Regions from separate parts of the Streptomyces sp. NPDC045287 genome, predicted to be linked through region 4. Evidence: riboswitches for the same ligand, from Rfam matches in the RefSeq annotation. Region 4 holds a riboswitch; each other region holds the start of a gene.
The links. A riboswitch is a leader RNA that binds a small molecule or an ion and turns the genes downstream of it on or off. The one in region 4 is predicted to bind cyclic di-AMP.
Positions count from the first base shown of each region.

Region 1: it holds a riboswitch for cyclic di-AMP, as region 4 does, so the genes downstream of both, AC07D6_RS11650 (M23 family metallopeptidase) here and AC07D6_RS03775 (LysM peptidoglycan-binding domain-containing protein) in region 4, are expected to answer to the same signal.
Region 2: it holds a riboswitch for cyclic di-AMP, as region 4 does, so the genes downstream of both, AC07D6_RS12100 (M23 family metallopeptidase) here and AC07D6_RS03775 (LysM peptidoglycan-binding domain-containing protein) in region 4, are expected to answer to the same signal.
Region 3: it holds a riboswitch for cyclic di-AMP, as region 4 does, so the genes downstream of both, AC07D6_RS19570 (transglycosylase family protein) here and AC07D6_RS03775 (LysM peptidoglycan-binding domain-containing protein) in region 4, are expected to answer to the same signal.

Region 1 is NZ_JBWKJG010000005.1:299,865-306,702, forward strand. Features, by position in the region: gene AC07D6_RS11635 (bifunctional acetate--CoA ligase family protein/GNAT family N-acetyltransferase) at 1-932, opposite strand, end outside; gene AC07D6_RS11640 (HPr family phosphocarrier protein) at 1,018-1,299, shown strand; gene AC07D6_RS11645 (GntR family transcriptional regulator) at 1,488-2,165, opposite strand; gene AC07D6_RS11650 (M23 family metallopeptidase) at 2,391-3,161, opposite strand; cyclic di-AMP (ydaO/yuaA leader) riboswitch at 3,175-3,337, opposite strand; gene AC07D6_RS11655 (M16 family metallopeptidase) at 3,538-4,905, opposite strand; gene AC07D6_RS11660 (M16 family metallopeptidase) at 4,932-6,281, opposite strand; gene AC07D6_RS11665 (DNA gyrase/topoisomerase IV subunit A) at 6,469-6,838, shown strand, end outside.
Region 2 is NZ_JBWKJG010000006.1:19,639-26,476, reverse strand. Features, by position in the region: gene AC07D6_RS12120 (aspartate aminotransferase family protein) at 1-839, shown strand, start outside; gene AC07D6_RS12115 (XRE family transcriptional regulator) at 898-1,509, shown strand; gene AC07D6_RS12110 (DUF6126 family protein) at 1,528-1,683, shown strand; gene AC07D6_RS12105 (tyrosine-protein phosphatase) at 1,704-2,516, opposite strand; cyclic di-AMP (ydaO/yuaA leader) riboswitch at 3,101-3,256, shown strand; gene AC07D6_RS12100 (M23 family metallopeptidase) at 3,261-4,244, shown strand; gene AC07D6_RS12095 (SGNH/GDSL hydrolase family protein) at 4,406-5,182, shown strand; gene AC07D6_RS12090 (TetR/AcrR family transcriptional regulator) at 5,434-6,042, opposite strand; gene AC07D6_RS12085 (MBL fold metallo-hydrolase) at 6,162-6,838, shown strand, end outside.
Region 3 is NZ_JBWKJG010000011.1:113,499-120,336, reverse strand. Features, by position in the region: gene AC07D6_RS19585 (tetratricopeptide repeat protein) at 1-900, shown strand, start outside; gene AC07D6_RS19580 (cytochrome P450 family protein) at 897-2,189, shown strand; gene AC07D6_RS19575 (transglycosylase family protein) at 2,303-3,325, shown strand; cyclic di-AMP (ydaO/yuaA leader) riboswitch at 3,586-3,755, shown strand; gene AC07D6_RS19570 (transglycosylase family protein) at 3,759-4,466, shown strand; gene eno (phosphopyruvate hydratase) at 4,793-6,082, shown strand; gene AC07D6_RS19560 (FtsB family cell division protein) at 6,183-6,656, shown strand; gene AC07D6_RS19555 (DUF501 domain-containing protein) at 6,717-6,838, shown strand, end outside.
Region 4 is NZ_JBWKJG010000002.1:115,190-122,027, reverse strand. Features, by position in the region: gene iolB (5-deoxy-glucuronate isomerase) at 1-545, opposite strand, end outside; gene iolC (5-dehydro-2-deoxygluconokinase) at 556-1,485, opposite strand; gene AC07D6_RS03785 (sugar phosphate isomerase/epimerase family protein) at 2,044-2,958, shown strand; gene AC07D6_RS03780 (Gfo/Idh/MocA family protein) at 3,136-4,155, shown strand; gene AC07D6_RS03775 (LysM peptidoglycan-binding domain-containing protein) at 4,216-4,974, opposite strand; cyclic di-AMP (ydaO/yuaA leader) riboswitch at 4,978-5,141, opposite strand; gene AC07D6_RS03770 (vanadium-dependent haloperoxidase) at 5,552-6,838, shown strand, end outside.

The DNA of each region.
Region 1 (6,838 bases), on a different contig from region 4:
GCGTAGCCGGCGGTCAGGACGACGAGCCCGCGCACGCCGTGCTCGCCGCAGTCCGCGACGGCGTCCGGGACGTGTTCGGCGGGCACGGCGACGACGGCCAGGTCGACGGGCTCGCCGATCTCGCCGACGGAGCGGTGGGCGGGGACGCCGTCCAGGGCGGCCGGCCCTGCGGGGAGCGCGCGGTTCACGGCGTACACGGGGCCGGTGAACCCGGCGTCGACGAGGTTGCGCAGGACGGTGCGGCCGACGCCGCCGGGGGCGCGGCCCGCGCCGACGACGGCGACGGAGCCGGGGGCGAGGAGGCGCTGCACGGACCGTGCCTCGGCGCGCTGCTCGCGGGCGCGCTGGACGGCGAGGGAGCGGTCGGTGGGCTCCAGGTCGAGGTGGAGGCGGACGGCGCCGTCCTCGAAGCTGCGCTTCTGGGTGTACCCGGCGTCCGTGAACACCTTGATCATCTTGGTGTTGGCGGGCAGCACCTCCGCGGCGAACCGCCTGATGCCGCGTTCGCGGGCGACGGCGGCGATGTGCTCCAGCAGGGCGGAGGCGACGCCGCGGCCCTGGTGGGCGTCCTGGACGAGGAAGGCGACCTCGGCCTCGTCGGCGGGGGCGGCGGCGGGGCGGCCCGCGGCGTCGATCCGGTCGTAGCGGACCGTCGCGATGAACTCGCCGCCGACGGTCGCGGCCAGGCCCACCCGGTCCACGTAGTCGTGGTGGGTGAAGTGGTGCACGTCCTTGGCGGAGAGCCGGGGGTAAGGTGCGAAGAACCGGTAGTACTTCGACTCATCCGAGACCTGCTCGTAGAAGCTGACCAGGCGCTCGGCGTCGTCCGCGGTGATCGGTCTGATCCGCGCGGTGCCGCCGTCGCGCAGCACCACGTCGGCCTCCCAGTGGTCGGGGTACGCGTGCGCCGACTGATCGGACGGGTTCAGCATGGGCCAAGGGTACGGCGCCGTTCCGGCACTCCGCCGGACATGAGAGACTGGTCTAGACAACCACTAGCACTTGAAGGGCAACACCATGGCTGAGCGCCGCGTCAACGTCGGTTGGGCCGAGGGCCTGCACGCCCGCCCCGCCTCCATCTTCGTCCGTGCCGCCACGGCCTCCGGCGTCCCCGTGACCATCGCCAAGGCCGGCGGCACCCCGGTCAACGCCGCGTCGATGCTCGCGGTGCTCGGCCTGGGCGCGCAGGGCGGCGAGGAGATCGTCCTCGCCTCCGACGCCGAGGGCGCGGACGCGGCGCTGGACCGTCTGGCGAAGCTGGTCGCCGAGGGTCTTGAGGAGCTTCCCGAGACCGTCTGACGACGACCGGCAGCACCACGGAGCCGCACCGCCCGGAATTCGGGGGTGCGGCTCTCCTTCTTCCGGGACGCGCCGGATTTCCGGTTCCCGCCGGTCTCGTGGATTCCCCGATTTTCCGGGCAGTGCTTTTCGCGGGCAGCCGAAAAGGACCCCGTCATTTCTCCCTTCCTTTGTATACGGTCCCGCTGTTAATTCCGCGCTCCGGCGGTGTTTACGGGAGGTTGCGAACCCCTCACGCGGCCCGTGCGGCGCAGCCGGTGGGTGCCGCGCCACCGCTCGACGTGCTGGGCGGTGAGCATCCGGGCCCGCTCCGCGTCGCTCCGGGCGACGGCGTCGACGATCGCGCCGCGCTCCGCCCACGCCTCGGCCGGCCTGGCCGGCTCCTCGACCGCGTACATCCAGGCGGTCTTGTGGCGCAGCTGGGTGAGCAGCGAGGTCAGGCCGGGGCTGGCCGACGCCTGGGCGAGCGTCTCGTGGAACCAGTCGCCCAGCGGGCGCAGGTCCTCCCCCTGGCCGCGGCGAGCCCCCTCCCGACCCAGGCGGACGAGGCCGCGCAGCACCTTGAGGTGGGCCTCGGTGCGGCGCTGGGCGGCGCGGGCGGCGCCCAGCGGCTCCAGCAGCGTGCGCATCTCCAGCAGGTCGGCGGCGTCCTGCTCGGTCGGCTCCGCCACGCAGGCGCCGACGTGGCGGCGCGAGACGACGAAGCCCTCCGACTCCAGGGTCCGCAGCGCCTCGCGGACGGGGACGCGGGAGACGCCGTAGCGGCGGGCGAGCTGCTCCTCGGCGAGGCGGCTGCCGCGCGGCAGCACCCCGGAGACGATGTCCGCCCGGATCGCCGTACACACCGAGTGCGCGGGAATGCGCATACCGAACCTCCGAATCGCTCCGCCCACCGTTTAATCCGCGCGACACCCAATAGTTCGACGCTGTTCGGTGACTCTATTGCAACGAAGGGCATTTTCCGATCCCGGGCCGTAATCCATGGTGAATTTTTGGCCGGGGCGGTGGACTGCGGGCGGCGGAGAGGCGGAGGGGCGACGCGAAGGCCCCGGCTCGGTGACCGAGCCGGGGCCTTCGCGGAGCGGGGCGGGTCAGACGTCGACGCCGCGCGCCCGGAGGTAGGAGACCGGGTCGACGTCGGAGCCGTACTCGGCGGAGGTGCGGGCCTCGAAGTGGAGGTGGGGGCCCGTGGAGTTGCCGGTCGAGCCGGAGATGCCGATCTGCTGGCCCGGCATGACCGTCTGGCCGACCGCGACGCCGATCGAGGCGAGGTGGCCGTACTGCGTGTAGGTGCCGTCGTGCATCCGGATCACCACGTTGTTGCCGTACGCGCCGCCCCAGCCGGCCTCGACGACCGTGCCGAGGCCCACGGAGACGACGGCGGAGCCGTACGGGGCGTGGAAGTCGACGCCCGAGTGGCTGCCGGAGGACCACAGCGAGCCGCCCGCCCGGTAGGGGGTGGAGACGTACGAGCCGGCCACGGGGAGCTGGAAGGAGTTGAGGCGCTTGCGCTCGGCCTCGCGGGAGGCGCGCTCCTGGGCCTCGCGGGCGGCCTGGACCCGGGCCTCGGCCTGGCGTTCGGCCGCCGCTTCGGCCTGCGCCTGGCGCTCGGCCACCTCGGCGGCCAGCTCCTGGGCGGCGGCCTGGTCCTCGACCTCGTCGGCCAGCTCGTAGCCGGCGATGGCCTGGTTGAGGCCGGTGTCCTCCAGGGAGGCGCGCTCCGCGTCCGCGGCGAACGCCGGGGAGGCGAGGGTTCCGATGACGCCGGAGGTGGCGAGGGCGGCGGCGCCGGCGACGTGGGCGCTCCTGCGGCTCACTCGGCTCGGGGCACGGTGCTTCCCGGTGGAACGGGTGAACGCCATGAAGGGAACGTGTCCTTTCCTTCCCTCTCGCCTACCGGGTTAGCTGACGGGTTCGGAGCAGGAAGGTCTCCTACGGACCCCTCCGCGCGGTGGCGAAGGCGTCCGATTCACCCCAGGGGACATGGGTCCCCGGCTCCCCGGGCTCACGCCCGACGGGGATTCGGCGATCGCTGCCCGGTGCCGCGGGTGCGGCGGGTACGGGGGGCGGACAGCGCCTAAGACGCTATGCGGCTGATCTTTCAATCACCAAACAGACACGCTTTTTTGTAGCGCACGCCACAGAACAGACACCCAACCTCTCCAACAAAACGGACATAAGTCCGAGCGAGAACGGAACCCCGCCGTCCGGGTGGACGACGGGGTTCCGCCTCGTCAATCAGCCGGTGACGACGGTCACTTCGCCGATGCCCAGCGCCTCCACCGGCGCCTTGATCTGCGCCGCGTCCCCGACGAGGACGGTGACGAGGCGGTCCGGCGGGAAGGCGCTGACGACGGCCGCCGTCGCCTCCACCGTGCCCGTCGCGTCCAGGAGCCGGTACAGCCGTGCCTGGAAGTCGTCCGGCAGGTGCTGCTCGACCTGGTCGGCGAGGGTGCCGGCGACGGACGCCGCCGTCTCGTACTTGAGCGGGGCCACGCCCACCAGGTTGTGCACGGCGGCGTCGCGCTCGGCGTCGGTGAGCCCCTCCGCCGCGAGGGTGCGCAGCACCTTCCACAGGTCGTCCAGCGCCGGGCCGGTGTTGGGCGTGTCGACGGAGCCGCTGATGGCGAGCATCGCCGCGCCCGTGCCGTCCGGCAGGGACCGCAGGACCTGCCCGAAGGCCCGCACGCCGTACGTGTAGCCCTTCTCCTCGCGCAGGACGCGGTCCAGGCGGGAGGTGAGCGTGCCGCCCAGGCAGTACGTGCCGACGACCTGCGCGGGCCACACGCTGTCGTGCCGGTCGGGACCGACGCGGCCGATGAGGAGCTGCGTCTGCACGGCGCCCGGCCGGTCCACGATGACGACGCGACCGGTGTCGTCGGCGGTGACGGGCGACGCCGTGCGCGGGCGGGGCGCGCCGCCCGTCCACGCGCCGAGCGTGTCGTCGAGGAGCGCGTCCAGGTCGATGCCGGTCAGGTCGCCGACGACGACCGCGGTGGCCGACGCGGGGCGGACGTGGGCCTCGTAGAAGGCCCGTACGGCCGCGGAGTCGATCCGGGCGACGGTCTCCTCCGTGCCCTGGCGGGGCCGGGACATGCGCGAGGAGGCCGGGAACAGCTCGGCGGAGAGCTGCTTGGCGGCGCGGCGGGCGGGGTTGGCCGTCTCGTGCGGGATCTCGTCGAGGCGGTTGCGGACGAGGCGGTCGATCTCGTCGTCCGCGAAGGCCGGCGCCCGCAGCGCGTCGGAGAGGAGCCCGAGGGCCTTGTGCAGCCGGGAGGCCGGCACCTCCAGGGAGACCCGCACGGCGGGGTGGTCCGCGTGCGCGTCCAGGGTGGCGCCGCACCGCTCCAGCTCGGCGGCGAACTCCTCGGCGGTGTGTTTGTCCGTGCCCTCCGACAGGGCGCGCGCCATGATGGTGGCGACGCCGTCGAGGCCCTCCGGCTCGGCGTCCAGCGGGGCGTCGAGGACGATCTCGACGGCGACGACCTGCTGGCCGGGGCGGTGGCAGCGCAGCACCGTCAGGCCGTTGCCCAGCTCGCCCCGCTCGGGAGCGGGGAAGGCCCACACGCGGGGCGTGCCCGGCTTCGGCCGCGGGTGGAACTCCATGGTCGTCAGAGACACGGCAGCGTCGCTCACTGGTCCGCCCCCTCTTCCTCGTCGCTGTCGGTCCGGTCGCCGTCGTCGGCCTTGGTGGGTTCGTAGACGAGGACCGCGCGGTTGTCCGGGCGCAGCCGCTCTGCCGCGACCTCGCGCACCTCGTCGGCGGTGACGTCCAGGACCCGCTGGACGGCCGTGAGGGCGAGCTGCGGGTCGCCGAACAGGACGGCGAACCGGCACAGCTCGTCGGCGCGGCCCGCGACCGTGCCCAGCCGGTCCAGCCACTCGCGCTCCAGTTGGGCCTGGGCGCGCTCCATCTCCTCGGCGGTGGGCCCCTCGGCGGCGAACCGGGCCAGCTCCTCGTCGACGGCGGCCTCGATGTCCGGCACCTCGACCCCGGCGGAGGTCTTCACGTCCAGCCACCCCATCGAGGGCGCGCCGGCCAGCCGCAGCATCCCGAAGCCGGCGGCCACGGCGGTGCGGTCGCGCCGGACCAGCCGGTTGTGCAGCCGGGACGACTCGCCGCCGCCGAGGACGGTGAGGGCGATGTCGGCGGCGTCGCACGCGCGCGTGCCGTCGGCCGGGAGGCGGTAGGCGGCCATCAGGGCGCGGGCCGGGACGTCCTCCTCGACGACCTCGCGGAGCTGCTCGCCGATGACGTCCGGGAGCGTCCCGTCGCGCGGCGCGGGCTTGCCGTCGTGGGACGGGATGGAGCCGAAGTACTTCTCGACCCAGGCGAGCGTCTGCTCGGGGTCGATGTCGCCGACGACGGACAGGACGGCGTTGTTCGGCGCGTAGTACGTGCGGAAGAAGTCCCGGGCGTCCTCCAGCGTGGCCGCGTCCAGGTCCGCCATGGAACCGATCGGCGTGTGGTGGTAGGGGTGCCCGTCCGGGAAGACGAGGGCGGTCAGCTTCTCGAACGCCGTGCCGTACGGCACGTTGTCGTAGCGCTGGCGGCGCTCGTTCTTGACGACGTCCCGCTGGTTCTCCATCGACTCGTCGTCGAGGGCGGCGAGGAGGGATCCCATGCGGTCGGCCTCCAGCCAGAGGGCGAGCTCCAGCTGGTGGGCGGGCATGGTCTCGAAGTAGTTGGTGCGCTCGAAGCTCGTGGTGCCGTTGAGGGAGCCGCCGGCACCCTGCACCAGCTCGAAGTGGCCGTTGCCCCGGACCTGCTGGGAGCCCTGGAACATCAGGTGCTCGAAGAGGTGGGCGAGGCCGGTGCGGCCCTTGACCTCGTGGCGGGAGCCGACGTCGTACCAGAGGCACACCGCGGCGACCGGGGTCAGGTGGTCCTCCGAGAGCACCACGCGCAGGCCGTTGGCCAGCCGGTGCTCGGTCGCTGTCAGGCCGCCGGAGCCGGCCTGGGCTGTGGCCGTGTGACCCATGGGCATGTACGTCCCTTCGATCGCGTCATGGAAAAGTCCTGCCACTGTATGCAAGCGCACCGGCGCCCTGCGAAGTTCCCGGCAAGCTGCGGCGTCCCTCTTCCGGGTCGCGGTCGGTCCTGTCAGTGGGACGGTCCACAATGGTCGGCGTCAGATCAACCTTGTTGGTGAAGGAGCCGCAGCAGCGATGGCCCGCCGCAGCACGAAGACCCCGCCGCCCGACGACTTCGAGGAGCGGATCCTCGACATCGACGTCGTCGACGAGATGCAGGGCTCCTTCCTCGAGTACGCGTACTCGGTGATCTACTCCCGAGCCCTGCCCGACGCGCGGGACGGCATGAAACCGGTGCACCGCCGGATCGTGTACCAGATGAACGAGATGGGCCTGCGCCCCGAGCGCGGGTTCGTGAAGTGCGCCCGCGTCGTCGGCGAGGTGATGGGCAAGCTCCACCCGCACGGCGACGCGTCGATCTACGACGCGCTGGTGCGCATGGCGCAGCCCTTCTCGATGCGCCTGCCGCTGGTCGACGGCCACGGCAACTTCGGCTCGCTGGGCA
Region 2 (6,838 bases), on a different contig from region 4:
TGGGCGACCTCGACGCCCTGGGGCGGGAGCTGAGGCGCGGCGACGTGGCCGCGATGATCGTGGAGCCCATCCAGGGCAAGGGCGTCCACGAGGCCCCGCCCGGCTTCCTGCGCGCCGCCGCGGAACTGCTGCACGAGCGGGGCGCCCTGCTCATCGCGGACGAGGTGCAGACCGGCCTCGGCCGCACCGGCGACTTCTACGCCTACCAGCACGAGGAGGGCGTCGAACCCGACCTCGTGTGCGTCGCCAAGGCCCTGTCCGGCGGGTACGTGCCGGTCAGCGCCACCCTCGGCAAGGATTGGATCTTCAAGAAGGTCTACTCGTCGATGGACCGCGTCGTCGTCCACTCGGCGAGCTTCGGCGCCAACGCCCAGGCCATGGCCGCCGGCCTGGCCGTCCTCGCCGTGTTGGAGGACGAGGGCCTCGTGGAGAACGCCCGGCGCACCGGCGCCCTGCTGAAGTCCCGGCTCGCGGAGCTCGTCGACCGGTACGAGATGCTCCGCGAGGTGCGCGGGCGCGGCCTGATGATCGGCATCGAGTTCGGCAGGCCCTCGTCGCTGGCCCTGCGCGGCCGCTGGACGATGCTCCAGACGGCCCGCAGGGGGCTCTTCGCGCAGATGGTCGTCGTCCCGCTGCTCCAGCGGCACCGGATCCTCACCCAGGTCTCCGGCGACCGCCTGGAGGTCATCAAACTGATCCCGCCGCTGGTGGTCGGGGAGGAGGACGTCGACCGGTTCGTCACCGCGTTCACCGCGGTGATGGACGAGGCGCACAGCGGCGGTGGACTGATCTGGGACTTCGGGCGCACCCTGGTCAAGCAGGCCGTCGCCAACCGGTGATTTTTGCCCAGGAGGCAAGAAAATTGCCCCCCGGGAAATTTCCTGGCGCAATGGACGCATGACGACCGTCGAAGGCGAGCCGGCCGACGCGCTGCCGGACGTCGCGCCCCAACTGCGCGCCCTGCGCCGCCGCAGGGGCCTGACCCTGGAGGCGGCCGCCCGGCGCGCCGGGCTCTCCCCGGCCCACCTGTCCCGCCTGGAGACCGGCCGCCGCCAGCCGTCGCTGCCGATGCTGCTCGGGCTCGCCCGTACCTACGGTACGACCGTGTCGGAGCTGCTCGGCGAGGCGGCCCACGCCGCGGACCCGGTGGTCCGCGCCGGCCGCGCCGAGCCGGTCGAGGCCGGCGGCTGGACCTACCACCAGGCGGGCGCGGCGAACAGGGCCATGCAGGCGCTGCGCGTGGAGGTCCCGTACACGGGGCTGCGCGACGCGGTCCGCGTCCACCCGGGCGAGGAGTGGCTGTACGTGCTCGCCGGGCGCGTACGGCTGGCGCTCGGCGACGCCGTGCACGTCCTCGACCCGGGCGACAGCGCCCACTTCGACTCGCTCACCCCGCACCGGATCGCCGCGGCCACCCGCGACGGGGCGGAGCTGCTGTTCGTCCACACCCTCCTGCAGAGCTCCGCCGCCGACCTGTGCCTCGGCGGCGGCCCCGCCCAGCGCCACTGAGACGACCGAGAGGTACGCGTGTCCGAGCCGGAGAACCCGAACCCCATCCCCAGCACCCAGGAGCGGTGGATCAACCGCAACCTCGTCATACGGCTGTTCGCCTACCTGGTCGCGGGCCACCTCTTCGCGGCCTTCCTCTACCTGCTCTTCCTGCTCGGCGGCCAGAACCAGTAGCCGCCCGGCCCGCGCGGTCCTCAGACGTCGAGCAGGCGCTCGCGCAGCCGGTCGCGGGTCTCGCCGCTCAGACCGAGCCCCTCGCCGAGGTACCGCTCGGTGGAGCCCCAGGTCTCCTCGATCGTCGCGTACGCCGTGTGCAGGTACTCGGCGCGCGCGTCGAACAGCGGGCCGAGCAGCTCCATCACCTCCGGGGACATCCCGGCGGGCGACGAGTCGCTGCGGCGGACCTTGTACCGGCGGTGCGGGTCGTTCGACTTCAGGTAGTCCGCCTCGATCGCCTCGCGCTCCACGCCGACCGCCAGCAGCACCACCGCCACGGACAGACCCGCGCGGTCCTTGCCCGCCGCGCAGTGCATCAGCGCGGGCACGCTGTCCGCGGCGAGGGCGTGCAGGACCCGGCTGTGCTCCGCGGTGCGCTCGACGACGATGCCGCGGTAGGCGGCCCGCATCCGCGCCGCCGCCTTGCCGTCCCCGAGCAGGTCCCGCAACTGGTCCAGGTCGCCGTTGCGGACCATCCCCCAGAACTCGGCGCCGTCGGCCGGGTCCGTCAGCGGGATGTTGACGTTACGCACCCCGGGCAGCTCCACGTCCGGGCCCTCCAGCGCCTGATCGGCGGCGTTGCGGAAGTCGAAGACGGTGTGCAGCCCGAGCGACGTCAGGAACGCCGCGTCCTCCTCGGTGGCGTGCGCGAGGTGCCCGCTGCGGAACAGCACCCCGGGCCGCACCCGGCGCCCGTCCACGGTCGGCAGCCCGCCCACGTCACGGAAGTTGCGGACGCCGGTCAGCTCCGGCTCGGCGGTCGACGGGAAGGACGGCAGCTGCTGCGTCACGGGAGCTCCTCCGTGTCTGGCGTCGGCGACGGCCGCCGACGAGGTAGCGGTCCGACGATACGACATCGCTTCCCCGGGCAAGGATCCGCCGCGTGCCGGCCCTTCGCGTCGCCGCGGGGTGGGTGCGGCGCACCGTCCCGCCGGTGGCGCGCGGGTGGCGGGACGCCCTGCTCCCCACCGTGGCCGCGTCCTGTTCCGGCGTGGTTCGCCCAGGGGAGCCAGGCGGCTTCGGCGCGATGATCGTCCGCTTGTGTCGCTGTTGATCCGATGATCACGTAAGAGAGATTCTGTCGCTTCTGTCCGTATTGATGGAGTACGTCATAACGCGCCCTGGAAACAAGGGGGATGGGCTCCACCGCGTGAGCAGCGTCATAAAGGTGACGGATCGTATCCGGTGGCGCCGCCTGGAATCCCCGCGCCGCACGGGAATTCATGATCCGTAATCCACGGAGGGTGACCGGAATTCCCCGAAGAATTCCCCGGCGTGAATGAGCGGGGGCAACCATCCGCTTGTTCCCGTCGTCCCCACTCGTTTACGGTCCCGTTCCAGCCGGGCGGATCGCCGAATCCTGCCGCCGCCCCGGAATTCGCACCCACCCACGTGTGGCAGGAGCGGGGGAACCAGGTAGGCCGCCGTACGGGAATTCCCGTACGGCTCGGGGTGAAGTCGCGCCACCCGCGCGGCCGGGCAGCTCCAGCCCGAACCCGACAGCTCACCTCGCAGGCGCCGGAGAGGAATTCGCCATGCCCGCCAAGGGTAAGCACCGCCGTATCAAGTCCAGCCCGCTCACGCGCGGTTTCGTCGCCGCCGGAACGGGTGGTGCCGCCATCGCCCTCCCGCTCCTCGGTGCGACCGGCGCGCACGCCGCCGCCCCCGCCGCGGCCCCGGCCGCCGCCCCCGCGCAGACGGCCGCCGTCGCGTCCGCCGCCGGGACCGCCAAGCCCGCGCCGCGCGTCTACACCGTCGTCGCCGGCGACTACCTGGCGAAGATCGCCCACAACAAGAACGTCGAGGGCGGCTGGAAGAAGCTGTACGCCGACAACCGCGAGGCCATCGGCGACGACCCGGCGCTCATCCACCCGGGCCTGAAGCTCACCCTCGGCGCCAAGGCCGACGACTCCCGCGGCGAGCGCGCCTCCCGGTCCGCCGCCAAGACCCAGGCCCCCGCCGAGGTCCAGGCCCCCGCCGAGGCGAAGCCCGCGGCCGACACCCCGGCCGAGGCCGAGACCCAGGCCCCGGCCGAGACCCAGGCCCCGGCCGAGACCCAGGCCCCGGCCGAGACCCAGGCCCCGGCCGAGACCCAGACGCCCGCGCAGAGCGGCTCCGGCTTCACCGCCCCGGTCTCCGCCGGCATCACCACCCCGTACCGCGCCTCCGGCTCCATGTGGTCCTCCGGCTACCACACGGGCGTCGACTTCGCCGCCTCCTCCGGCAGCACCGTCAAGGCCGTCGGCCCGGGCACCGTCGTCTCCGCCGGCTGGAGCGGCGCGTACGGCAACGAGGTCGTCATCAAGCACGAGGACGGCAACTACTCGCAGTACGCCCACCTGTCCTCCCTCTCCGTCTCCGCCGGCCAGACCGTCGGCGGCGGGCAGCAGATCGGCCTGTCCGGTTCCACCGGCAACTCGACCGGCCCGCACCTGCACTTCGAGATCCGCACCAGCCCCAGCTACGGCTCGGACGTCGACCCGCTGGCCTACCTCCGGAGCCACGGCGTCAGCATCTGAACCTGACGCGCGCGTCACCGCGAACCGCCGCCGCCCGGCACCCCGCGAGGGTGCCGGGCAGCGGCGCGGTGGCGGAGATCACGCCCCGTCAACCCCTCCTTACGGTCGCGTAGGTCACATCCCACGGTGGATGATGTGCTGCCGTGGCAGACGATTCGACGATGGGGGAGAACGACGTGATCGGGTCGTACACGGCGATCGGCGACAGCTTCACCGAGGGTGTGGGGGACCCGGGCCCGGACGGGCGGTTCCTCGGCTGGGCCGACCGCCTCGCGGTCCTGCTCGCCGACCGGCTCCCGGAGGGCCGGGAGTTCCGGTACGCCAACCTCGCCGTGCGCGGCAGGCTCCTCGACCAGATCGTGGAGGAGCAGGTGCCCCGAGCCAAGGAGCTCCTCCCCGACCTGGTGACCTTCTGCGCCGGCGGCAACGACATCATCCGGCCCGGCAGCGACCCCGACGACGTGGCCGCGCGCTTCGAACGCGCGGTCGCGGACCTGACCTCCGTCATCGGCACGGTCGTGGTGACCACCGGATTCGACACGCGCGGCGTCCCGGTCCTGCGCCGCCTGCGCGGCAGGATCGCCACGTACAACAGCCACGTCCGGGCCATCGCCGACCGGTACGGCTGCCCGGTCCTGGACCTGTGGTCGCTCAGGACCGTCCAGGACCGCCGCGCCTGGGACGCGGACCGGCTCCACCTGTCGCCCGAGGGGCACACGCGGGTCGCGCTGCGAGCCGCCCAGCTCCTCGGCCTCGACGTGCCGGCCGACCCCGACCAGCCGTGGCCGCCGCTCCCGCCGCGCGGCACCCTGGAGGAGCGGCGCGACGACATCCAGTGGGCCCGCGAGTACCTCGTCCCCTGGATCGGCCGCCGTCTGCGCGGCGAGAGCTCCGGCGACCGGATCTCGGCCAAGCGCCCGGACCTGCTGCCGCTGTAGCGGACGCTCCGGTACGGCGAGCGGGGCGCGGGCGCCGGCCACGCGCGCGTACGGGGCGGTCCGCTCAGGGGGGAGGCCGGTGCCGGCCCCGATCGGCCGGCCACGCGCGCGTACGGGGCGGTCCGGCCCCGGCCCCACCGCCGGCCACGCGCGCAGGGGGGCGGCTCCGCCTCCGCGCGCGCCGCGGTCGCCGTACGGGCCGACCCGGCCGGTTCGCCGGGAACCCGCCTCCACGCGTGCGCCCCGGCCGCTCAGGCCCCGCCCTCCCCGGTCCCGCCCAGCTCCCGCTCCAGGGCCTCGTCCGCCCAGCGCAGCACCGTCGTACGACTCAACGACCCCCGGTACGCCGTCATCCGGACGCCCAGCCCGTCGAGGAGCGCCGTCAGCCGCCCGGCCGCGCCCTCCGGGTCGGGGCACCGGAACTCGCCCGCCGCCGCTCCCTGCGCGAACACCTCCGCCAGCGCGGCCCTCCACTGCCGGTCGAGCCGCGCCGCGACCTCCCGCAGCGCGCGTTCCCGCGGAGCCGCCGCCCAGCACTCGATCCACAGCCGCCATCCCCGGGTCCGCCGGCCCGGCACGTACCAGCGCACGGCCGCCCGCAGCCGCCGGGCCGCCGGGGCCCGCCGGTCCAGGACGCGGCGCAGCTCCGCCAAGTCCCCCTCCGCCGCGTGGGCGAACGCCGCCGCGACCAGCTTCTCCTTCGTCGAGAAGTGGTACAGGACCAGCGCCCCGCTCACCCCGAGCGCCGCCGCCACGTCCGCGACCCGCACCGCCGCCATGCCGCGCGCCTCGATCTGGGCGACGGTCGCCCGCAGCAGCTCCTCGCGCCGCTCGGCCGCCGACAGCCGCACCCTCGTCACGTCATCCGCCCGTCCTCCGCCCTTCGCACGCGACAGTATCCCGGACGCCCGCCCACCGCCCCGCAGCCCTGTCGTACCGTCCGCTCATAATGGAAGGACCCGAGCCCCCTGGAGGTGCTGTGTCCGGCGACGACGCTCTCGGACGGCTGCGCGCCCGGTTCCTCTCCCTGCGGCCGGCCGCCTTCGGCGCGGACGCCACCGGGGACCGGCTGGAACGGATCCGCCGCTCGCCGAACTTCGCGGACGGCGCCTTCCGCAACCCCGGCGCCACCCGGCACAGGCCCTCCGGCTCGGCCGCCGAGTTCGCGAAGACGTACTTCCGCAAGGAGGAACGCGTCCGCCGCGCCCCCGCCCGCCCCGTGCCCCTCCACCCGACCACGGCCGCCGACCTGGCCCGGCCCCCGGCCTCCGGGCTGCGCCTGACCTGGATGGGGCACTCCAGCGTGTTCGCCGAGATCGACGGCCTGCGCGTCCTGTTCGACCCGGTCTGGGGCGACCGCTGCTCGCCCTTCTCCTTCGCCGGGCCCAAGCGGCTGCACCCGGTGCCGCTGCCGCTCGCCGCGCTGGGACCGGTCGACGTCGTCGTGATCTCCCACGACCACTACGACCACCTCGACCTGCCCACGATCCGCGCCCTGGCCGGGACGGACACGCTCTTCGCCGTCCCGCTCGGCGTCGGCGCCCACCTGGAGCGCTGGGGCGTGGCCCCCTCCCGGCTGCGCGAGCTGGACTGGGACGAGTCGACGCGGATCCGCGACGTGCGGCTCACGGCCACCCCGGCCCGCCACTTCTGCGG
Region 3 (6,838 bases), on a different contig from region 4:
AAGGCCCTGGTGACCAAGGGGCTGCCGCGCGTCCCGTACGAGGTGTGGGACCTGGCCCTCGCCCACGACCGGCAGGCCGTCTCCGTACGGGCCCTGCAGCACTTCCGGGCGTGGGCGAGGGCGGACGACCGGGAGGCGATGTACCGCCTGGCACAGCTCCTCCACGACGAGGACTGGCTGCGCGGGGCCGCCGACGCCGGGCACCCGGGCGCGATGGCCGAGCTGGGCCGGGTGCTGGCCGACCGGGGCGAGGCCCGCGCGGCGGAGCCCTACCTGGAACGGGCCGCCGAGGCGGGTGACGTCGGAGCGGCGACCCTCCTGGGAACGCTGCTGCGGGACCGGGCGATGGGGTGGCTCCGCAAGGGCGCGGACGGGGGAGACCCGGAAGCGGCGCACCACCTGGGCGATCTGCTGTTCGGCCTGGGCGACGACCAGGGCGCCCTCAAGTACTACGTGGACGCGTTCGAGGCCGAGTACGCGGAGGTCGCGGGCAGCCTCGGCGCGTACCACCTGTACCGGGGCGAGTCGCTGCTCGCGGAGATCTTCTTCCGCCGCGCGGTCGACGCCGGTGACACCCGCAGGGAGGGGCACCTGGCGCGGCACGATCCGGTCACGCCGGAGGGAACGGAGGAGTACCTGCGGGAGTTCTCCTGGCACCCCATGGACGCGACCCACCTGGGTGCCTTCCTGGAGAGCAGCGGCGACCGGGACCAGGCCCGCACCTGGTACGAGAAGGGCTTCGAGCTCGGCGACCCCTACGGCGCCTTCCTCCTCGCCCGCCTCCTGGAGAAGGACGGCCGCCTGGACGAGGCCGCCGCCTGGATGCGCAAGGCCGCCGACGCCGGGTACCCGGGTGCCGCGGAGGACCCCGGCGGCGGGGCGGATACCGTCGGGGGGTGAACGCCGCCCACGACCCCGCCGCGCCCCCCGAACTCTTCACCTGGGAGTTCGCCACCGACCCGTACCCGGCGTACGCCTGGCTGCGGGAGCACGCGCCCGTGCACCGGACCCGGCTGCCCAGCGGCGTCGAGGCGTGGCTGGTCACCCGGTACGCCGACGCCCGGCAGGCCCTCGCCGACCAGCGGCTCAGCAAGGACCCCGCGCACCACGGCGGGCCCGCGCACGCCAAGGGCAAGACGGGCATCCCGGGGGAGCGCAAGGCCGAGCTGATGACGCACCTGCTCAACATCGACCCGCCGGACCACACGAGGCTGCGCCGGCTCGTGTCGAAGGCGTTCACCCCGCGCCGGGTCGCGGAGTTCGCCCCCCGTGTGCAGGAGCTGACGGACCGCCTGATCGACGGCTTCGCCGCGCGGGGAGAGGCCGACCTCATCCACGAGTTCGCCTTCCCCCTCCCCATCTACGCCATCTGCGACATGCTCGGTGTGCCCGCCGAGGACCAGGACGACTTCCGGGACTGGGCCGGGCAGATGATCCGGCACGGCGGCCGGACGGCGTCCTCGTCCGAGGGGGGCGGGCGGCGGGAGAGCCCGCGCGGCGGTGTCGCGCGGGCCGTGAAGCGGATGCGGGCGTACCTCGTCGACCTGATCGAGCGGAAGCGGGAGGACCTCGGCGACGACCTGATCTCCGGCCTCATCCGCGCCTCCGACCACGGCGAGCACCTCACCGGGAACGAGGCCGCCGCGATGGCCTTCATCCTCCTGTTCGCGGGTTTCGAGACGACCGTCAACCTCATCGGCAACGGCACGTACGCCCTGCTCCGCAACCCCGGCGAGCGCGCCCGCCTCCAGCGGTCCCTCGCCGCGGGCGAGACGGGGCTGCTCGCCACGGCCGTGGAGGAACTGCTGCGCTACGACGGGCCGGTCGAGCTGGCGACCTGGCGTTACGCGACGCAGCCGCTCGTCCTCGGCGGGCAGCGGATCGAGCCCGGCGAACCCGTCCTCGTCGTCCTCGCCGCGGCCGACCGGGACCCGGAGCGGTTCGACGCCCCGGACACCCTGGACCTCGGGCGGACCGACAACCAGCACCTCGGGTACGGGCACGGCATCCACTACTGCCTGGGCGCGCCGCTCGCCCGGCTGGAGGGGCAGGCCGCGCTGGCCACGCTGCTGACGCGCCTGCCCGACCTGCGCCTCGCCGTCGACCCGGACGAACTGCGGTGGCGCGGCGGGCTCATCATGCGCGGGCTGCGGACCCTCCCGGTGGAGTTCACCCCCGAAAGGGCCTGACGGACCATCAGCTCTGTGATGTTCGCGTAATCTCCCCTGCATCGACTTGTGACTGGCGTTCGAATGCCGCTACGTTCACCGTCACCTCAGCAGTCACGCGAAAGGTCCAACGCATGCGCTCCGGGAACGGACGACACCGTCGACCCCGTCAGGCTCCCGCCCTCGTCGTCGCCGCGGGGGTGACCGGATCGGCGATCGCCCTGCCGCTGCTCGGCGCGGGCACCGCGTCCGCCGCCGACGCCGCCACCTGGGACCGGGTCGCCGAGTGCGAGACCGGCGGCATGTGGAGCGCCGACCTCGGCAACGGCTACTACGGCGGCCTCCAGTTCTCGCAGGAGACCTGGCAGGCGTACGGGGGCACGGCGTACGCGCCGCGCGCCGACCTCGCCAGCCGCTCCCAGCAGATCGCCGTCGCGGAGAAGGTCTTCGCCGCGCGGGGCTCCGCCGCGTGGGAGACCTGTGCGCCCATCGCGGGCCTGGCCGGTGCGGGCGACCCCGCCCCGGCGGAGACCGGCCCGGGTGCCACGCCGGAGCCGTCCGCGAGCACCGGTGCGGACGCCGGGGCGTCGAAGGAGCCCGCCGCGCGGGACGGGAAGGCCGCCACCGAGGGCGCCACGACCCCCTCCGGCACGGCCGAGGGCGGCGGGAAGGCCACCGCCCCCGCCGTCCCGGACGCGACGGTCACGCCGACCGCGCCCTCCGACGACCCCGCGGACCCCGCCGCCTCCGGCGACGCGCCCGCGGCCGACGGCGGCACGGGCGGCTCCGCCTCCGGCACGGGCAGGCACCGCGGCGAGCCGGCCAAGGAGGAGGCCACGACCGCTCCGACCGTTCCGGGCGCCACCGATGACTCCGGCGAGTCCGGCGAATCCGCTGAATCCGGCAATGCGGTCAGTGGGCGTGAAACCGGTAGACACACCTCGCGGGGTGACGGAACGGCACGTACTGCGGAGGGCCTCGCCGCGGACGGCACGTACACCGTCCAGCCCGGCGACAACCTGTGGGCCATCGCGGACACCCACGAGCTGGCCGGCGGCTGGCCGGCGCTCTACGACGCGAACCGCGAGACCGTGGGTACCGACCCCGATCTCATCCTCCCTGGCCAGAGCCTCGATCTGGGCGTGAATGAGGGGTAGTTACGGGCCGAATGTCCGTTTCTCGGAAGTGAGACAAGAGTCTCTTTGCCCCAACTCGCGCCCCTGCGCCGCCCGATCCGCCCGTCTCCGCCCCTACCTGCGCAAACACCCGCAAGAGGTGGGCGCGTAGGGGTGGATTGACCCGGATGTCCCCCTTTGAACTTGGGGCGGGTCTGTGCTTACCGTCGATACCGCTCGCCACCGCGGGCCCCGTCCGACCGGTAACGCCGAATCCTGCCGCCGGACGACGGGAACAGTCGACGCTTCCAGCGCCGTAGGCAGGAGCGGGGGACCCAAGGTAAGTGCCGGGCCCGGCCGTTGAGAGACGACCGGAACCGGCTCGGGGTGAAGCCGCGCGCCCAGCGCGCGGCCGGGCACTCACCAGGCCCGAACCCGACAGCTCACCTCGTAGGCGTCGGTGAGGAGATCCGCCATGCTGAATTCCGATTCCGGCAAGGGAAAGCACCGTCGCCCGTCCAAGGCCGTCCGTCTCGTCGCGTTCGCCGGCATCACCGGCGTGGCCGTCGCCGCCCCGCTGATGGGCGCCACGTCCGCCAGCGCCGCGACCGCCTCCGAGTGGGACCGCGTCGCGCAGTGCGAGTCCGGCGGCAACTGGTCCATCAACACCGGCAACGGCTACTACGGCGGCCTGCAGTTCTCGGCCTCCACGTGGGCCGCGTACGGCGGCACGCAGTACGCCTCCACCGCCGACCGGGCCAGCAAGGCCCAGCAGATAGAGATCGCCGAGAAGGTCCTCGCGGGCCAGGGCAAGGGCGCCTGGCCGGTCTGCGGCGTCGGCCTGTCCAGCGCGCCGTACGGTGGCGGCGCCGCCGCCGAGCGCACCGCCGAGGAGCCCACCACGCGCAGCGAGCAGCGCACCGCGCCCAAGCCGGCCCAGCCCGAGGCGGCGGCCCCCAAGGCGGCGGCCCCCAAGGCCAAGGCCGAGACCGTCACCACCCCGACCGGCGAGAAGGTCGAGAAGGGCGACGGCGAGTACGAGGTCAAGGCCGGCGACACGCTCAGCTCCATCGCCACGGCCGAGGGCGTCAAGGGCGGCTGGAAGAAGCTGTTCGACCTGAACGAGGACATCGTCGACGACGCCGACCTCATCTACCCGGGCCAGCAGCTCCACCTGAGCTGACCCGGAGGCGGTCCGGCCGGACCCACCCGGCCGGCCGCTCCCCCCCCCGAGCCGGCCCCGGCTCGTCGCGCATCCCCCGTACGCGGCGAGCCGGGGCCTCCCCCGTTTCGGGGCAAACCGGTCCAGGACGGATGAGAACGGGGGCGCTCAAGGTGGTTACCGTCCAGTAGGAATGGCGGCTGTTCACCCCGCAATCCACCGCTTCGTGCCCTTTTTCGTCCCAGCGGGCGGGCGGTCGCGGGCCCCGGCCCTCCGGGGCGGTTAGGCTCTTGCCGCAAGGCCAAAGATCCTGCACTCCATGCGTCACATCCCAGAAGGAGATGCTCGTGCCGTCCATCGACGTCGTCGTAGCCCGGGAAATCCTGGACTCCCGAGGCAACCCCACGGTCGAGGTCGAGGTCGGCCTCGACGACGGCAGCACCGGCCGTGCTGCCGTCCCGTCCGGTGCCTCCACCGGTGCGTTCGAGGCCCTCGAGCTCCGCGACGGTGACAAGGACCGCTACCTCGGCAAGGGTGTCGAGAAGGCCGTGCTCGCCGTCATCGAGCAGATCGGCCCGGAGCTCGTCGGCTACGACGCCACCGAGCAGCGGCTGATCGACCAGGCGATGTTCGACCTGGACGCCACCCCGGACAAGTCCTCCCTCGGCGCCAACGCCATCCTCGGCGTCTCCCTCGCCGTGGCGCACGCCGCCTCCGAGGCGTCCGACCTGCCGCTCTTCCGCTACCTGGGCGGCCCGAACGCGCACCTGCTGCCGGTGCCGATGATGAACATCCTGAACGGCGGCTCGCACGCCGACTCCAACGTGGACATCCAGGAGTTCATGATCGCCCCGATCGGCGCGGAGTCCTTCTCCGAGGCCCTGCGCTGGGGCACCGAGGTCTACCACACCCTGAAGAAGGTCCTGAAGGACAAGGGCCTGTCCACCGGCCTCGGCGACGAGGGCGGCTTCGCCCCGAACCTGGAGTCCAACCGCGCCGCCCTCGACCTCATCCTGGAGGCGATCAAGCAGGCCGGCTACACCCCGGGCAAGGACATCGCGCTCGCCCTGGACGTCGCCGCGTCCGAGTTCTACAAGGACGGCGCGTACGCCTTCGAGGGCAAGTCCCGCACGGCCGCCGAGATGACCGAGTACTACGAGGAGCTCGTCGCCTCGTACCCGCTCGTCTCCATCGAGGACCCGCTGTTCGAGGACGACTGGGACGGCTGGAAGACCATCACCGAGAAGCTCGGCTCGAAGGTCCAGCTCGTCGGCGACGACCTGTTCGTCACCAACCCGGAGCGCCTGGCCCGCGGCATCGAGGAGGGCGCGGCCAACGCCCTGCTCGTCAAGGTCAACCAGATCGGCTCCCTCACGGAGACCCTGGACGCCGTCGAGCTGGCCCAGCGCAACGGCTTCAAGTGCATGATGTCCCACCGCTCCGGCGAGACCGAGGACGTCACCATCGCCGACCTGGCCGTCGCCACCAACTGCGGCCAGATCAAGACCGGCGCCCCGGCCCGCTCCGAGCGCGTCGCCAAGTACAACCAGCTCCTGCGCATCGAGGAGATCCTCGACGACGCCGCGGTGTACGCCGGCCGCAGCGCGTTCCCGCGGTTCCGCCCCGCGAACGACTGAACGAGCGGGGGCCGGCGCCTCGTCGCCCCCGGTTGCGTACGTCCCCGGCCACGGTCCCGTACCGTGTCCGGGGACGTCGTACGTGAGGAGGGGCGAGCCGATGGGCCAGGACCGGGACCGGTTCTCGACCGCGACGAGGCTGCGGCTGCTCGGCGAGCAGACCGCCGCCCGCGTCTACCGTTCCCAGAGCCGCCGCCAGGCGCGCCGCTCCCGGCTCACCGGCCGGGCCGCCTTCCTCGCCCTCGTCGTCTGCACCATGGTCGTCGCCCTCGCCTACCCGATGCGCCAGTACGTGTCGCAGCGCGGCGAGATCGCCGAGCAGGAGCGGCTGGCCGAGGAGGCCGCCGCCCGCGTCGAACGGCTGCGCGACGAGAAGGCCCGCCTCCAGGACGACGCCTACGTCAAGCGGCTCGCCCGCCAGCACCTCCACTACGTGATGCCCGGCGAGACCGCCTTCACGATGAACGACCCCGGGGCGGCCCGGCGGCACCGCACCGACCAGGGCGGCACCGGCCGGCCCTGGTACTCCAGCGTCTGGGACGGCGTGGACCGCGCCGACCAGCAGAACCGATAGCCGCTGGGCCGCCCCCGGCGGTCCCGCGCCCCACCAGGACCGAGCAGGATCAAGGCAGGCATGGAAACGCCCCCTCCGCAGACCGAACGCACCGAGCCGACCGAGGCCGACGTCGCGGCCTTCAAGGAACAGCTCGGCCGCCCGCCGCGCGGCCTGCGGGCCATCGCGCACCGCTGCCCGTG
Region 4 (6,838 bases):
TCCTCGCCGGGGCGGTGCTCGTCGTGTTTGTGCGGCGGGAAGGAGGACCAGTTGCCGCCGGGGGTGAGGACCTCGACGGCGATGAGCCGGTCGCAGTCGAACGTGTCGGCCGCGGCGAAGTTGTTGACCTGGCGTGAGCAGGTGCCGGTGCCGCGCAGTTCGACGGGGACGGCGGGGGCGGGGCCGTAGCGGGCCGGCAGGCGGCGCTCGCAGCGGGCTCCGGCGAGGGCGAAGCGGCCGCCGTCGCGGGAGGTGATCGTGACGTGGGCGTCGCGGGGGACGTACGCGAAGTCGGTGACGGCGCTGAACACGTCGGGGCGGCCGGTCAGGAGGAAGGTCCGCCCGTCGGCGGTGACGGCGCAGCCGCCGGAGAGCGGCAGGACGATCCACTCGCTGCCGCCGGTGTGGTACGCGTGCCGGCCGCCGGGCGGCAGGCGCAGGACGCGGAGCGCCGAGTGGTCCCAGCCGGCGGAGGCGGGGCCGACGTCGACGGTGTACGGGCCGTTCGCGGCCGTGCCGGCGGGCAGGTGGTGGCTGCTGGTCACGGTGTTCTCCTCACAGTGGTCCGGTGGTGTCCAGGAGGGCGTCCACCTCGGCGGCGGTCGGCATGGCGGAGGAGCAGGCGAGCCGGGAGGCGACGAGGGCGCCCGCGGCGTTGGCGTACCGGGTGGTCCGCTCCAGGTCCCAGCCGGCGAGCAGGCCGTGGCAGAGGGCGCCGCCGAACGCGTCGCCCGCTCCGAGTCCGTTGACCACCTCGACCTCGACGGGCGGGACTTCGGCGGTGGTGCCGTCGCGGTGGACGGCGAGGACGCCGGCGGGGCCCTGTTTGACGACGGCGAGTTCGACGCCGGTGCCGAGGAGGGCGCGGGCGCAGGCGCGGGGTTCGCGGACGCCGGTGGCGAGCTCGCACTCGTCGAGGTTGCCGACGGCGACCGTGGCGTGTCGCAGGGCCTCGGCGTAGTGGGCGCGGGCTTCGGCGGGATCGTCCCAGAGCGCGGGCCGCCAGTCGAGGTCGAGGACGGTGATGCCGGTTCCCGCCCGGGCGCGCAGGGCGGCGAGGGTGGCGGCGCGGCTGGGTTCGGCGCTCAGTCCCGTGCCGGTCGTCCACAGGACGCGGGCGGCGCGCAGGGCGCCGTGGTCGAGTTCGCCGGGGTGGATCTCCAGGTCGGGGGCCTTGGGGTAGCGGTAGAAGTAGAGGGGGAAGTGGTCGGGCGGGAAGATCTCGCAGAAGGTGACGGGGGTGGGGAGGGCGTCGACGGGGGTGACCCAGCGGTCGTCGACGCCGAACTCCCGGAGCGCCCGGCGCACGTACGCGCCGAAGGGGTCGTCGCCGGTGCGGGTGACGAGGGCGACGGACCGGCCGAGGCGGGCGGCGGCGACGGCCACGTTGGCGGCGGACCCGCCGAGGAACCTGCCGAACGTCTCGACCCGCGCCAGGGGCACGCCGGTCCGGAGGGGGTAGAGGTCGACGCCGACGCGCCCCATGGCGATCAGGTCGAAGGGCTCGCCGCGGGTCCGGCCCGCGGCGCCGGCGCCCGGTTCGACGCCGGTGTCGGTCCCGGCGGTCCCAGCGGTCCCAGCGGTCCCGGTGGTCTCGGTGGTCTCGGCCTCGGCGGGCTCGGGGTCGGTGTCGGCGGGTTCGGGCATGCGTGTCGCTCCTGGTGACGGCGGGACGGTTTCCGCGCGGCGGTGGTCGGCGTCGGCTCACTCACGCCGTTACTGCCCTCCCCCTCCGGGGGGATAAAGTCGCAGGGACGCCATTGACCCGCATGGAGAGCGATCTCACACGCCGCGGCGGGACCGTCCGCGCGAGGACGGGCCTCCCGCGGGCCCCCGGCCCCCGGCGCGCGGTGGCGGTGCGCGACGCCACCGTACGGGCGAGGGAGATGGTGGCTCCGCCCCCGGCGCGCGGTGGCGGTACGCCGGACGGGCGGACCGGGCACCGCCCGCGGCGCGGCATCGTGCCGATAGGGTCGGACCACCGTCGAACCCGCCCGTACCAGACCGCCCAGCACCGCCCGCGCCCGGGTGAAAGGACCGCGTATGGACACCGTCGGCACCCCGTCCCTCGACCGCATCAGGATCGGTTCCGCGCCGGACTCGTGGGGGGTGTGGTTCCCCGACGACCCGCGGCAGGTGCCCTGGGAGAGGTTCCTGGACGAGGTGGCCGGGGCCGGGTACGAGTGGATCGAGCTCGGCCCGTACGGCTACCTCCCGACCGACCCGGCCCGGCTCTCCGACGAGACCGCCCGGCGCGGCCTGAAGGTCTCCGCCGGCACGGTCTTCACCTCCCTGCACCGGGGCCCCGCCGTCTGGGACGCGACCTGGGAGCGGGTGAGCCGGGTCGCGGAGCTGACCCGCGCCATGGGCGCGCGGCACCTGGTGGTCATCCCCTCGTTCTGGCGGGACGACAGGACCGCCGAGGTCGTCGAACCGCCCGAGCTGACCGCCGGGCAGTGGGCGGACCTCGCCCGCGGCACGGAGCGGCTGGGCCGCGAGGTGCGGGAGCGGTACGGCCTCGGCATCGTCGTCCACCCGCACGCCGACACGCACCTCGACACGGAGGAGCACGTGGAGCGGTTCCTCGACGCGACCGATCCCGACCTGGTCTCGCTGTGCCTGGACACGGGGCACTACGCGTACTGCGGCGGCGACAGCGTCAAGCTGATCGAGACGTACGGGGAGCGCGTCGGCTACCTGCACCTCAAGCAGGTCGACCCGGCCGTCCTGGCGGAGGTCGTCGAGAACGGCGTCCCGTTCGGGCAGGCCGTGCGGCGCGGGGTGATGTGCGAGCCGCCGTCCGGCGTCCCCGCGCTCGAACCGGTGCTCGCGGCGGCGCAGCGGCTCGGCGTGGACCTGTTCGCCATCGTGGAGCAGGACATGTACCCGTGCCCGCCGGACCGGCCGCTGCCGATCGCGGTGCGCACGCGCCGGTTCCTCCGCTCCTGCGGTGCCTGACCGGCGGGCCTCCGGGGCTTCCCGGTCCCTCCGGACCTGCCGGACCCCGGGGCTCCCGGTCCCTCCGGGCCCTCCAGCCCCCAGGGCCTCCCGGTCCCTCCGGATCCAGGGCCCCCGGTCCCTGTGACCTGCCGGACCTTCCGACCTCCCGGACCTCGGGGAAGGAGACCTTCGACCATGACCCAGCGCGGAACGCTCGGCGTGGCCGTCGTCGGCGCCGGCCGGATGGGCGCCGACCACGTGCGCCGCATCGACCGGGTGATCAGCGGGGCGCGGGTGGCCGCCGTCGCGGACGTGGACGCCGAGCGGGCGAAGGCCGTCGCGGACGGTGTCGACGGCTGCGCGGCGTACACCGACCCGGCCGCCGCGATCGCCGCGCCCGGCGTGGACGCCGTGCTCGTCGCCTCCCCCGGTCCGGCGCACGAGGCGGCGCTGATGGCGGCGCTCCGGCGCGGGCTCCCGGTGCTGTGCGAGAAGCCGCTCACCCCGGACGCGGCGTCCGCGCTGCGGGTGCTGCGGGCGGAGGAGCGGCTGGGCAGGCGGCTGGTCCAGGTGGGTTTCATGCGGCGGTACGACGCCGAGTACCTGCGGCTGAAGGCGCTGCTGGACGGCGGCGGGCTGGGTCGGCCGCTGATGCTGCACCACCGGCACCGCAACGCCTCGTCGCCGCCCTGGTTCACCGGCGAGATGCTCCTCGGCGACTCGGCGGTCCACGAGGTGGACGTCACGCGGTGGCTGCTGGGCCAGGAGATCACGGCGGTGACGGTGATGCGGCCGCGGCCGTCGGGGAACGCCCCCGAGGGCGTCGACGACCCGCAGTTCGCGGTCTTCGAGACGGACGGCGGGGCGCTCGCCGACGTGGAGGTCTACGTCAACTGCCGCTTCGGGTACCAGGTGCAGGCCGAGGCGGTGTGCGAGAACGGCACCGCGCGGATCGGCGACGCGCACGGGATGCTCGTCGCCGCGGGCGGCCGGTGGGGCGGTTCGATCGCGCCGGGGTTCGTGGAGCGGTTCGAGGAGGCGTACGACCGGCAGGTGCGGGCCTGGGTGGACGCCGCCCTGCGCGGTGGGGCCACCGGCCCGAGCTGCTGGGACGGGTACGCGGCGGCGGCCGTCTGCGAGGCGGCCCTCCGGGCGCGGGCCGAGGGCCGCCGGGTGGAGGTCGGCCTGGTGGAGCGGCCGGCCCTCTACCGCTGACGTGCGCGACCGGGCACCCGGCGGGCCGGGGTCCGGCGCGTCGGGTGCCCGGAGGGCGGGTCAGTACGGGCCGTTGACGTTGTCGATGGATCCGTACCGGTCGGCGGCGTAGTTGCACGCGGCGGTGATGTTGGCGACCGGGTCGAACGGGTCCAGGGACGTGCCGGGCACGTGGTAGGCGCTGAACGTGGGGTCGATGACCTGGAGGAGCCCCTTGGAGGGCGTCCCGGCGGCGGCGTTGGAGTCCCAGTTGTTGATGGCGAGCGGATTGCCGGAGGACTCGCGCATGACGTTGCGGTGAATTCCGTCGTAGGTTCCCGGAATTCCGTGCTGGGCCATGATGTCCAGCGATTCCTTGATCCAGCCGTCGAGGTTGTCGGCGTACGTCTTCACCGCGACGGGGGTGACGACGGCGCGGGCCTCGGAGCGGTCGGCGCGGGCCGGTTCGGAACGCTCCGCCGAAGCCGCCGCCGCGGCGCCGACGGTGAGCTTCAGACCGGGCCGGATGTGTGACGGGTCGTCACCGATGGCCTTCTTGTTGTCCTCGTACAGCTTCTTCCAGCCGCCGCTCACGGAATGCTCGCCGGCGATACCGGAAAGGGTGTCGCCGACGGTCACGGTGTACGTCACGGGCTTGGCGGCCTGGACGGCGGCGGCCGGCGCGACGACGGCCACGGCGGGCGCCGCGACCGGTGCGGCGGAGGCGGTGGCGGCGCCGGTCAGGGGCAGGGCGAGGGCGGCCCCGCCGGTACTCGCGACGACGAGCCCGCGGCTGAGGCGGCTGTTCTTGGGGCGACGGTGCTTACCCTGTGCGGGCATGGGGATTTTCCTCTCCGACGCCTGCGAGGTGAGCTGTCGGGTTCGGGCGGGAGATGCCCGGCCGCAGTCTCCCGCGACTTCACCCCTAGCCGCTCCGGACACCGGACCGGCGACTTACCTGGTTCCCCCGCTCCTGCCGAGCGCGCGTGTGTGGGTGCTGGAATCCGGAAGGCGGCAGGATTCGGCGTTCCCTCCGGAATGACGGTGACCGTAAACGAAATCCGCCGGGAGGAACAAGGGCGGGAATTCCGGCCGATGATCCATTGCAGCCCCGTTCGGCGGTGAATTCCGTGCCCCCGCGCGGCGTCCGGGGAATTCCGCCGTCCGCCCGCCGTGACCGACATCACGGTTTTCGCCTCCCGCCCACCCCCTACCACCCCACCACAAAAAGGAGGTAAGTAGTCCATATTAAATTAATACCCTCAAATGGTAATAAGCCGGACATGTACCCCGGATCGGCTCCGTACGGGTGCTTGGAGCACCTGGAACGGCGAGTGCGATTGCGCTTCCCATCCGAACGCCGAAGGTGTGAGTGGCAGATATCGACTGAAAAGGGGTAAAAGTGCATAAGAGATCGATGAGGACGTCACCGCGTCGGACCCTGGCGGCCGCGGCCGTGCTGTTGGGTCTGACGGCGGTCGCGGCGCCGGTCCCCGCGCCTGCGGCACCGGCGCCGCAGGGCGCGTCCTCCGCCTCCGCCCCCGGCTCCGTCATCGCCGACTGGGCGCGACTGACGGCGGAGGTCGTGGACCCCGAGAACCGTCTGATCTCGCCGGAGAAGGCCCTGTGGCACGCCCTCGTCTCGGCGGGCATGTACAACGCGGTGGTCGGGATCGAGGGCCGGTACGAGCCGTACCGCTGGAACGGACGGGCGCCTCGTACGGCGTCGTCCGTGGCCGCCGCCGCGACCGCCGCCCACGACGTGCTGCGGCACTACTTCCCGCAGGCGGCGGCCCGACTGAGGGCCGCCCACGCCGCCTCGCTCGCCGCGGTGCCGGACGGGTGGGCGGAGAAGGCGGGGGTGGCGTTCGGCCACCGCGCGGCCACCCACGTCATCGCGTTGCGGAAGAACGACGGCCACGGCGCCCGGGTCGCCTTCCCGGCCTCCCCCGCCCCCGGGGTGTGGCGCCCCACACCGACGGCGTACCGCCCCTTCGCCACCGCGTGGCTGGCACGGCTGCGCCCACTGCTCATGGACCGGCCCGACCGGTTCCGTCCCGGGCCGCCGCCCGCGCTGCCGTCCGCCCGCTACGCCGCCGACCTGAACGAGGTGAAGGCGTACGGCGCGAAGGACAGCCCGGTGCGGAGCCGGTGGCAGACCGACACCGCGCGGTTCTTCGTCGACCTCGACCTGCAGGGCGCCCTGGCCGACCGCGCCGCGCGGAACGGCCTCGACCTGGTCGACACGGCACGCCTGTTCGCCGCCGTCAACACCGTCCAGATCGACGCGACGATCGCCGCGTGGGACGCCAAGCTGCACTACGGCACCTGGCGGCCCATCACCGCGATCCGCGAGGCCGACCGCGACAACAACCCCCGCACCCAGGCCGACCCGGCGTGGGAGCCGCTCCTGGAGACCCCCTCGCACCCCGACTACCTCAGTGGCCACACCACCACCACCGGCGCCTTGGCCCGGACGTTGACGCTGCTGTCCGGCAGCCCGTTCCTCGACCTGCGCATCACGTCGGCCTTCGCGAAGGAGACCCGGTACTACGCCTCCGCCCACGAGTACAACCGGGACGTCGTGAACGCTCGCACCTGGGCGGGCATCCACACCCGTACGGCGAACACGGTCGGCACGCGGACGGGCGAGCGGGTCGCCGCCTGGGCGCTCGCCCGCCACTTCCGCCCGCTGACCGACCAG